DNA from 2 places in the Streptomyces sp. NPDC058671 genome. Region 2 is predicted to be linked to the other one. Evidence: riboswitches for the same ligand, from Rfam matches in the RefSeq annotation. Region 2 holds a riboswitch; the other holds the start of a gene.
What was found. Region 2 has a riboswitch for S-adenosylmethionine ahead of ACFWV2_RS31295 (aminotransferase class V-fold PLP-dependent enzyme). Riboswitches for the same ligand answer to the same signal wherever they lie in the genome.

Region 1 (5,291 bases), on a different contig from region 2:
GCCGTCGTCCGCCTCGGCGGCCAGCGCCTCCGCGAAGGCCCGGTTGTAGCGGCGGTACGCCTCCCAGCGGCGCCGGAACTCCGCGTCGAAGACCGGCTCGCGCGGGACGTCGTACAGGTGGTGGTGGAGGAACCACAGCGCCGAGTTCGCGATGCCGTTGTACGCGTCGGCGTACGTGTCCGGGTCGATGTCCAGCATCCGTACGCCCGGCTCGCCGACCCCGCGCCGGACCGCCTCCCGGTCACCCGCGCCGAGCGCCGCGCACACCCACACGCTGTCCTGCGAGGAGATGGCGCTCAGCCCGGAGACGAGACCGCCGCCACCCCTCCGGGTGTCGAGCGAACCGTCCTCGTCGAGCACGTACGAGACGGGTCCACGGTTGGATGCCACGAGCACAGAAGCCATGTGGCGAACCTAGCCCGTCCCGTAAACGCTCAAACGTACGTATACGAGACGGGGGGGTTCCGGCCACGGAGGGTGGTCGCGAGTCCCTCCGGTGGTGGGGAAGGGGCCCGGGAGGCGGGATGCCTGGCCCTAGTCGCGTCGGCCTCGCATCGCCGCCTTCGCCACCAGGCCCGTCGCCGCGAGCGCCAGGGCGAGCGCCCCGAGCAGCCAGAGCCGCTCGCCGTCGCCGCCGGTCTCGGCCATCGCGCCGCTGTGACCGCCCGGCCCGGGGGCCGGGGGAGGCGGAAGGGCCGGATCCGACGTCGCCGGGGGAGCGGGGGTGGGAGTGGCGTCCACCGGGGTCGGAGTGGGGGTCGGGGTGGGTGTCGGGGTCGGCGTGGCGTTCGTCGGCGTGGCGTTCGTCGGCTTTCGCGTGGCGGGCGGCCCCGTCTTCATCGGCTTCCCGTCCCTGGCCGCCGGGTCCTCGGTCTTCGCCGGGCGGTCAGGCACCCGCGTCGGCGTCGGGGTCGGGGTCGGCACCGGTACGGAGAAGGCGAGCGCCGCGGGCACGTACGTGTCGCCGCTCGTGGAGAAGGTCAGGTCGGCCGAGGTCGCGCCCGGCGGGACCGCGCCCACGTCCTCAGCGACGAGGAGGTCGCGGACCGTGCCGGTGCGGCTCTCCCGGAGGTTCCTGCCGTCGACGAGGAACAGGGCGTCCGAGGCGCTCCAGCCGTCCCCGTACGCCGTCACGCTCGCCCGTACCGGGCCGGGCCCCCGCTCGAAGCCGTCGACGGTGATCGTGGTCGAGGGGGAGGTCGAGCGCTGGAGGACGTGCCCGCCGTAGACGTAGACCTTCCGCCGCTCGGGGGCGTGGACCGGGTCCGGCCCCGGGAACCGGTGGACGACCGTCAGGGACCAGCCCGCCACGCAGCCCTTGCCCGTGGGGGCCCAGACGTTGCCGACCGCGATCCGCGTGTCCGTGCCCGTGACGCCCTTGAAGGCGGCGGTCACGTCGGACTCGCCCGTGTAGTAGTGCGGGCCCTCGACGCCGGCCGGGTCGGTGACCATGCTGTCGAGGGAGACGGGGGTCGCGGGACCCGCGCCGACCTTGAGCACGGGGGCGGTCGTCGCGGGGTCGCCGGGCGAGCGGACGGCGTCCGCGCCCGAGAGGTCGCAGCGGCCCAGGCGCGCGCCGCTCGGCCCCGTGTACGTGCCGTCGTTCCCGCCCCAGAACAGCCGGGCGTACGCCACCTCGGCGCCCGCCGGTAGCACGACGCGGCCGGTGCTGGAGCCGTAACCGCCGCCGGCGCCGGTGCCTCCGCCGGTGGTGCCGGTCCTGGCGGCCGTCACCGTGTCGCCGATCGTGGCGAAGTCGCCGTACAGCGACGCGTCGTACCGCTTGCCGAAGGGCTCGACCACGTCGGCCGCGACCGGTCCGGCGGCGGTGAGCGCGAGCGAGCCCGTCATCAGTGCGACGGCCGCGAGTACCTTTCCCAGGTGATGTTGTCTGAAGCGCATAAAAGGGCAATGTAGGCAAAACACATCATCATGGGGCGTTACGCCACGCGGCGGCGCGCGTACTCCACGATCTCGGCCATCGGCGGCCGCTCCTCCGTGTCCACCGCGTACGTCCGCGGCGTGAACCCCGACTCACCCCGCTCGAACTGGGTCAGCCACGGCCGCACCAGATGTCCCCGCGAAAGCCGCAGCTGCGCCGTCCGGTAGATCGCCGCCGCCATCCGGCCGAGCGCCAGCCCGTCCTGGTGGCGGTGCTTGCGGACCCCCACGTCCACCTGTGCGAGCGCGTCCAGGCCCACCGTGTGCAGCGCGTCGACCAGCAGCGCCAGCTCCACTCCGTAACCGACCGGGAACGGCAGCCGTTCGAGCAGCGAACGGCGGGCCGCGTACTCCCCGCCCAGCGGCTGCACGAAACCGGCCAGCTGCGGCCAGTGCAGGTTGAGCAGCGGGCGTGCCACCAGCTCCGTGACGCGACCGCCCTGACCAGGGGTGTCGTTGAACGGGCGGTCGTACATCGCCTTCACGAGGTCCACGTCCGGGTCGGTGAGCAGCGGGCCCACGATCCCCGTCACGAAGTCCGCGGAGAAGTCCCGCAGGTCCGCGTCCACGAAACAGACGACGTCCCCACTGGTCACCATCAGTGACCGCCACAGGACCTCGCCCTTGCCCGGCACCGCCGGTATCCGGGGGAGGATCGCGTCCCGCGCGACCACCCGCGCCCCGGCCTCGGCCGCCACCTCCGCCGTACGGTCCGTGGACCCCGAGTCGATCACCACCAGCTCGTCGACGAGCGGCGCCGCCCCGCCCATCAGCTCGCGCCGGATCACGGTGACGATGTCCCCGACCGTCGCCTCCTCGTTCAGCGCGGGCAGCACCACGCTGACCTTCGTCCCGCGCTTGGCGGCGAGAACCCGCTCCAGCGGTCGATCGGCCACGGACCAGGACCGCCGGTCCAGCCAGCGCTCCACCTCATCCAGCACGTGATCTCCATCTCGCGGTTCGGACGACCATCTCGACCGTCCATGCCTTCGGTTACAGTCTTGAACAACGCGGACGCCCGATGCATGTCGGGGTGCCGCCCGCGTCACACAACCGAATACCGCTCATCCAGAGGGGCAGAGGGAAACGGCCCGTTGAAGCCCCGGCAACCCTCCAGTCAGCAGCTCGTACTCCAGCGAGGTCCCTGACTAGGGAAGGTGCCAAATCCGTCTCATGGCGAAAAATTCGTCATGGGAAAGATGAGGAGAAAGGGCCTCGCCTCCATGGCTGTACAGACCGTCACCCCCGCCACCACCGTCGACCTCGGTCCCGCGTCCGGGCTTTCCTGTCGCGAATGCGGTGAAGTGTTCGCGCTCGGCCCGATCTTCGCCTGCGAACTCTGTTTCGGACCTCTCGAAGTGGCGTACGACCTCCCCACCGGTGACCCCGAGGCGCTGCGCAAGCAGATCGAGGCCGGCCCCGCCAACATCTGGCGGTACGCCCCCCTGCTGCCCGTCCCCGCCGACGTCGCCGACAAGCCGAACCTGAACCCGGGCTGGACCAAGCTCGTCCAGGCGGACAACCTCGCCCGCGAGATCGGCGTCGCCCCCGGCAAGCTCTTCGTCAAGGACGACTCCGGCAACCCGACCCACTCCTTCAAGGACCGGGTCGTCGCCCAGGCCATCGAGGCCGCCCGCGCCTTCGGCTTCACCACCCTGTCCTGCTCCTCCACCGGCAACCTGGCCGGCGCCGTCGGCGCCGCCGCCGCCCGTGCCGGCTTCCGCTCCTGCGTGTTCATCCCGCACGACCTGGAGCAGGGCAAGGTCGTCATGGCCGGTGTCTACGGCGGTGACCTCGTCGCCATCGAGGGCAACTACGACGACGTCAACCGCTTCTGCTCGGAGCTCATCGGCGACCCGCTCGGCGAGGGCTGGGGCTTCGTGAACGTCAACCTCCGCCCGTACTACGGCGAGGGCTCCAAGACGCTGGCGTACGAGATCTGCGAGCAGCTCGGCTGGGTCATCCCCGACCAGCTCGTCATCCCGATCGCCTCCGGCTCGCAGCTCACCAAGATCGACAAGGGTCTCCAGGAGCTCATCAAGCTGGGCCTCGTCAAGGACAAGCCGTACAAGATCTTCGGCGCCCAGGCCGAGGGCTGCTCCCCGGTCTCCGTCGCCTTCAAGGCCGGCCACGACGTCGTCCGCCCGCAGAAGCCGAACACGATCGCCAAGTCGCTCGCCATCGGCAACCCGGCCGACGGCCCGTACGTCCTCGACATCGCCCGCCGCACCGGCGGCGCCGTGGAGGACGTGAACGACGAGCAGGTCGTCGACGCGATCAAGCTGCTCGCGCAGACCGAGGGCATCTTCGCCGAGACCGCGGGCGGCGTGACCGTCGGCGTCGCGAGGAAGCTCGTCGAGAACGGGCTGATCGACCCGAACCTCACCACCGTCGTCCTCAACACCGGCGACGGACTCAAGACCCTGGACGCGGTGGCCGACACCTCTCAGGCGACCGTCACCATCCGCCCGAGCCTGGACGCGTTCCGCGACGCCGGCCTGGCGCTCTGAAAGGTTACGAAGACATGGCCGTGAACGTCCGCATCCCCACCATCCTCCGCACCTACACGGGCGGGCAGTCCGAGGTCCAGGCCGAGGGCGCGACCCTCGCCGAGGTGATCGAGGACCTGGAGAAGAACCACACGGGCATCGCCGCCCGCGTCCTCGACGACCAGGGCAAGCTGCGCCGCTTCGTGAACGTCTACGTGAACGACGACGACGTGCGCTTCGAGCAGGGCCTGGAGACGGCGACCCCGGCGGGTGCGGGCGTCTCGATCATCCCGGCCGTCGCCGGAGGCTGAGCCGTACCCGTTGTCCTCTCTTCGTCGAAGATCTCGAATTGCCCCTTCCGCGCCATAAAGCGGAGGGGGCAATTCTGCATGGTTGAGCGGGGTAGAGTTGGGGAAGTCCCCTCCGCTGCTCATGCCGGGTGCATATGTGAATGCGCCCCGCCCGTCGAGAAGCAGCCAAAGTGTGTGCGCCTTGTGTACCTTCTGCGTACTTTGCCGGGCCCGACTTGCCCCGTAATTCCAGGAATTCTCCCCGATTCACCTTTCCGTGACGCCCAGAATTCTCGCTCGATTGACCTGTTGCAGAGGGCAGTTGGGCAGATACATTCAGCCGCGGTCGACGCGTTCCGGCGCAGGGTCTGACCCGGGTCCGCGAAGTGCGGGTCCCGCGCAAGGGCCAGTAATAGGGGAGTTAGGCATGGCTCAGGGCACCGTCAAGTGGTTCAACGCGGAGAAGGGCTACGGCTTCATCGCGGTCGACGGTGGTGCGGATGTTTTCGTCCACTACAGCGCGATCCAGATGGATGGTTACCGCAGCCTCGAAGAGGGACAGCGGGTCGAG
Region 2 (5,291 bases):
CGGTCAGCCCGCCGAAGGCGTCCGCGACCAGCGCGACGACCCGCCGCCGTACGCCTTCCGGCAGTGGGTGGTCGAGCGTCTCGGCAGCGTCACCTGCCGCGCCGGCCGGCTCACCACCGTGCGCGGGCTGCTCCACGATCCGTCACCCCTATGTCATCCGCGCCGTCCCTCAGGAGGCGGCGCCCGGCCTGTCCACCAGTTCGATCTGGTCCACCGCGTTGCACCAGCGGCAGCGGACCGACTCGATGGTCTCACTGACCACCTGCCGCTCCTCGACCTTCGGCTCCCCCGCGAGGTCCAGATGGACGTACTCGACGACCTTGGAGGAGCGGGTCACGTCGAAGCGGGTCAGGTTGCCGCAGAGCGTGCAGCGCCAGCGGGTCTCGGCGGTCGGCAGGGGAACCGTCGTCATCGAGCCGTCCTTCTTCCTGTTGCGTATTACCAGGTGCGGGAGCCGCGGTGCGCCGTCGAACTGCGGTCGTACTGCCCGTAACCCTACGGCCTCACGGGTCGGCGGGGGCACGGCGAGGCACTCTGTCCACTTCGTCCGGGGTACGCCATGATCTGTCCGTGATCGATTGGCGAGGAGCGGTCCGTGCTGTCCTGGGGTCCTGGCGCGGCGCCCGCGGCGGGCCCACGGTGACCTACGGACTGATCGCCGCCTGCTGTGTCCTCTTCGTGATCAGTCCGGTCTCCGGACTCGACCCGGCGCACGGCACGGGAGATCAGCTCCTCGCGGCGCAGGGCGTGTACTTCCGGCGCTGGGGCGTCGTCCCCGCCGAGCTGATGAGCGGCGAGCCGCGAGCCCTGCTCACCCCACTGACCGCGCTCTTCGTCCACGGCAGCTGGCTCCATCTGCTGGGGAACATGCTGTTCCTGTACGTGTTCGGCGCGATGACCGAGGAGCGCATGGGCGCCGTCGAGTTCGCCCTCTTCTACCTGGGCACCGGCTACCTCGCGCTCCTCGGGTACGCGGCGGCGCACGCGCACAGCGAGCAGACGCTGGTCGGGGCGTCGGGGGCGATCTCGGGGGTGCTGGGGGCGTTCCTCTTCCTCTTCCCGCGCGCCAGGGTCACCAGCCTCTTCCCCTTCCTCTTCTTCCTTCCGCTGCGCTTCCCCGCCTGGATCGTGCTGATCTTCTGGTTCGTGCTCCAGTGGCTGGCCGCGCGGGCCGCGGGTGCCGGTCCCGGCGTCGCCTATCTGGCGCATGTGGTGGGCTTCTCCGTCGGCTTCCCCTACGCCTGGGGGCGCCACCGGGGTGGGGATAGAGTGAAAGCCCAAGCCGCGGCGACCGAGGGAGAAAGCCAGCCGTGATCACCGCGATCGTGCTCATCAAGACCAGCGTGGACCGCATCCCCGAGATCGCCGAGTCGATCGCCGCGCTCGACAGCGTCAGCGAGGTCTTCTCGGTGACCGGTACGTACGACCTGATCGCCATGGTCCGGGTGCCGCGCCACGACGACCTGGCGGACGTGATCCCCGGCAGCATCAGCAAGATCCCGGGCGTCGAGGCCACGGACACCCACGTCGCCTTCCGCACGTACTCCCAGCACGACCTGGAGGCGGCCTTCGCCATCGGTCTGGAGTCCTGAGACCTCGTGCGCGGCAGGACTGAAGGGGGCCTCCCGGTCGGGAGGCCCCCTTCACCCGTACGAGTGAGCGCTCAGCCGCGGTCGGGAACGCAGCGGCCGTCCTCGGTGCGGTAGTTCCACCGCGCGCCGTCGCGGACGAGTTCCTTCACCGCGCCGACGAACCGCTCCACGTGCTCGTCGGGCGTACCGGCGCCGAAGCTCACCCGGATGGCGTTGAGGGACCTCTCACCGGGCGCGGCCTCGGGGGCGCCGCACTCGCCCTGGGTCCCCGGGTCGCCGCCGAGCAGCGTGCGGACCAGCGGGTGGGCGCAGAAGAGTCCGTCGCGGACGCCGATGCCGTACTCGGCGGAGAGCGCGGCGGCGAAGTGGGAGCTGTTCCAGCCCTCCACGACGAAGGAGATGACGCCGACCCGGGGCGCGTCGTCGCCGAACAGCGACAGCACCTTCACCTCGGGGACCTCGGCGAGGCCCGCGCGGACCGTGGCGATCAGGTGCCGCTCCCGCGCGACGAGGGCGTCGAAGCCTGCTTCGGTGAGCGCCCTGCAGGCGGAGGCGATGGAGTACACGCCGATGACGTTCGGGGAGCCGGCCTCGTGGCGGGCCGCGGTGGTGTGCCACTCCACGTCCACCCCGCCGTCGGCCCGGCGCGCCACCCTGCGGGAGGCGCCGCCGCCCGCGAGGTAGGGCTCGGCGTCCTGGAGCCAGTCGGCGCGGCCGGCGAGGACGCCCGAGCCGAAGGGCGCGTACAGCTTGTGCCCGGAGAAGGCGATCCAGTCCACGTCCAGGTCCTGGACGGAGACCGGGTGGTGGGGCGCGAGCTGGGCGGCGTCGAGCACGATGCGGGCGCCGTGGGCGTGCGCGGCGGCGGCGAGCTCCTTCACCGGCCACAGCTCCCCGGTGACGTTGGAGGCGCCGGTGACGCAGACGAGCGCGGGGCTCGCGGGGCCTCCCGTGCCCGACCGGGTCCGGGAGTTCGGGGAGGGGTCGCGGTCGGCGAGGGCGCGCTCCAGGGTGGCGACGGCCTGCTCCGGGGTGCGCGGGGCGTCGAGGTAGGTGACGCGGGCGTCCTGCCACGGCAGCAGTGAGGCGTGGTGCTCGGTCTCGAAGACGAAGACCTGGCAGTCGGCGGGGAGGGTGGCGGCGAGCAGGTTGAGCGAGTCGGTGGTGGAGCGGGTGAAGACGACCTGGTCGTCGGGGCGGCAGTCGAGGAACTCGGCGACGGTGGCGCGGCTGTTCTCGAAGAGGTCGGTGGAGAGCTGGGAGAGATAACCGGCGCCGCGGTGGACGCTGCCGTAGTACGGGGCGTACGCGGCGACGTCGTCCCAGACCCGCTGGAGGGCCGGGGCGCTGGCCGCGTAGTCGAGCGCCGCGTAGGTCACGTCGCCGCCGGTGACGAGCGGGACGGTGACGTCCCGGCCGAGGACGGGCAGCGGGGCGGCGCAGCAGGAGTCGGCGGACTCGTCGGCGGCGGGGGCGACGGCGGCGTGAGTGCGTGCGGACATGGCGGTATCTCCCGGCGGGCGGTGCGGAATGGCTTCGGTGATCCGTACGCGGCCGGACGCGGCGGGGTACGGGTGATGCCTCGGAGACGTCGGGGGCGCACGCGGGTACGCGGAAGTGACCCTGTTCCGAGGGTGAAGTAGGGGCGGATTCGCCCTATCGCATTCGCTTGCTCACGGAAAAAGCTCCTCGAGAGACCAGGACCCCTGGTGTTCGAGGGGTCCGCGCTTGCCGTAGACCTCGCTGCCTACGGCCTGGTCATCACCCGGGGCACCCCGCCACGGACGGAGGGTTGCCGGACAGCAAGCCGGGGCCAAAACGCTGTCACTCGTGACCTGTAGGACATCCTGCCACATGATCGCCGAAGCGCAAGACCCCGGTCCGCATGCTGGACCGGGGTCGAACGGCGGTGCACGCGCTACGCGTTGCTGACGGCGATCCAGCGCTCCAGGGCCCGGCGGGCCGCGCCGGAGTCGATCGCCTCCGCGGCCTTGTCGATGCCGACGCGGATCTGCTCCGCGAGGGTGCCCTCCCCCGGGGCGAGCGCGACGAGCGCCGCCGCCGAGTTGAGCAGCACCGCGTCCCGTACCGGACCGGTCTCCCCCGCGAGCAGCCGGCGGGCGACGTCCGCGTTGTACGAGGCGTCCGCGCCGCGCAGGGCCTCCACCGGCACGAGGTCGATGCCGACGTCCCGGGGGTCGAAGGCCTCCTCCCGTACCGCGCCGTCGCGGACCACCCAGACCCGCGAGGTGGCGGTGGTGGTCAGCTCGTCGAGCCCGTCGTCGCCGCGGAAGACGAGCGCGGAGGAGCCGCGCTCGGCGAGCACCCCGGCCATGATGGGGGCCATCCGGGCGTCGGCGACACCGGTGGCCTGGGCCCGCACCCGGGCGGGGTTGGTGAGCGGACCGAGGAAGTTGAAGGTGGTCCGGATGCCGAGCTCCCTGCGGGCCGCGGCGACATGACGCAGCGCCGGGTGGAACTTCACCGCGAAGCAGAAGGTGATCCCGGCCTCCTCCGCGACCTCGGCGACCCGCCGCGGGGTCAGCTCCAGGTTGACGCCGAGCTTCTCCAGGACGTCGGAGGCGCCGGACGCGGAGGACGCGGCCCGGTTGCCGTGCTTGACGACCTTGGCTCCGGTGCCGGCCACGACGATCGCGGACATGGTCGAGATGTTGACGGTCTTGGCGCCGTCGCCGCCGGTGCCGACGATGTCGACGGAGGGGCCGGGCACCTCGATCGTGTTGGCGTGCTCGTACATGGTGCGCACGAGCCCCGAGATCTCCTCGACGGTCTCGCCCTTGGCGCGCAGGGCGACCGCGAACCCGGCGATCTGGGCGTCGGTGGCCTCGCCGCGCAGGATCCGGTCCATCGCCCAGGCGGTGTCCTCGGCGCTCTGGTCGCGGCCGGTCAGCAGACCGTCCAGGACGACGGGCCAGGAGCGGCCCGCCGACGTCGATCCTCCAGCGGGGGTCACAGCGCTCATGGCAGCTCCATCGTCGATTGCGCGCGCAACAGGTCATGGCCAGCCTATCGAGCCCCGGGGACGGCAAAGAGCCCCGTCCATCGAATGGACGGGGCTCTCGCCGTGGCGACCGGCAGGTCAGGAGTTCAGGTGATCAGTGGTGGCCGTGGCCGTCCTGGATCGCCTTGTACTCCTCGACCGTGGGCTTGGCGATCTGGCTGTCGTCGCCGTAGTAGCCCTTGTTGAGCTTGATCCGGAGCTTCTCCACGCGCCCGACCTTGCGCTCCACGCCGTTCTCGTCGACGGCCGGCGGCAGCGCCGCGGCCTCGTACTGCTCGTGCGCGGTGAGGCGGTGCAGCTCGCCCTGGCTGAGCGGCTCGTGGACCTCGACGAACTCACCGTGCGGCAGGCGCTTGATGATGCCGGACTCGCGTCCGTGCAGCACCTTGTCCTTGTCGCGGCGCTGGAGGCCGAGGCAGATCCGCTTGGTGACGATGAACGCGATGACCGGGCCGACGAAGAAGAAGATCCGCACGAACCAGGTGATCGAGTTGATCGACAGGTGGAAGTGGGTCGCCCAGAGGTCGTTTCCACCACCCACCAGCATGATCATGTACGCGGTGATCCAGGCGACACCGAAGGCGGTGCGCGTCGGAGCGTTGCGCGGGCGCTGCGCGATGTGGTGCTCGCGCTTGTCGCCGGTGATCCAGGACTCGATGAACGGGTAGACCGCGATC

Region 1: it holds a riboswitch for S-adenosylmethionine, as region 2 does, so the genes downstream of both, thrC (threonine synthase) here and ACFWV2_RS31295 (aminotransferase class V-fold PLP-dependent enzyme) in region 2, are expected to answer to the same signal.

What each region holds. Positions count from the first base shown of each region.
Region 1 covers NZ_JBHXSA010000003.1:306,488-311,778, reverse strand. Annotated here, with positions in the region: gene ACFWV2_RS05820 (trehalose-6-phosphate synthase) at 1-405, opposite strand, end outside; gene ACFWV2_RS05815 (hypothetical protein) at 535-1,902, opposite strand; gene ACFWV2_RS05810 (glucosyl-3-phosphoglycerate synthase) at 1,941-2,882, opposite strand; SAM riboswitch class I at 3,003-3,147, shown strand; gene thrC (threonine synthase) at 3,141-4,451, shown strand; gene ACFWV2_RS05800 (MoaD/ThiS family protein) at 4,466-4,741, shown strand; gene ACFWV2_RS05795 (cold-shock protein) at 5,148-5,291, shown strand, end outside.
Region 2 covers NZ_JBHXSA010000038.1:13,549-18,839, reverse strand. Annotated here, with positions in the region: gene ACFWV2_RS31315 (NYN domain-containing protein) at 1-136, opposite strand, end outside; gene ACFWV2_RS31310 (hypothetical protein) at 170-412, opposite strand; gene ACFWV2_RS31305 (rhomboid family intramembrane serine protease) at 571-1,314, shown strand; gene ACFWV2_RS31300 (Lrp/AsnC family transcriptional regulator) at 1,311-1,592, shown strand; gene ACFWV2_RS31295 (aminotransferase class V-fold PLP-dependent enzyme) at 1,664-3,094, opposite strand; SAM riboswitch class IV at 3,312-3,428, opposite strand; gene trpD (anthranilate phosphoribosyltransferase) at 3,511-4,575, opposite strand; gene ACFWV2_RS31285 (cytochrome bc complex cytochrome b subunit) at 4,709-5,291, opposite strand, start outside.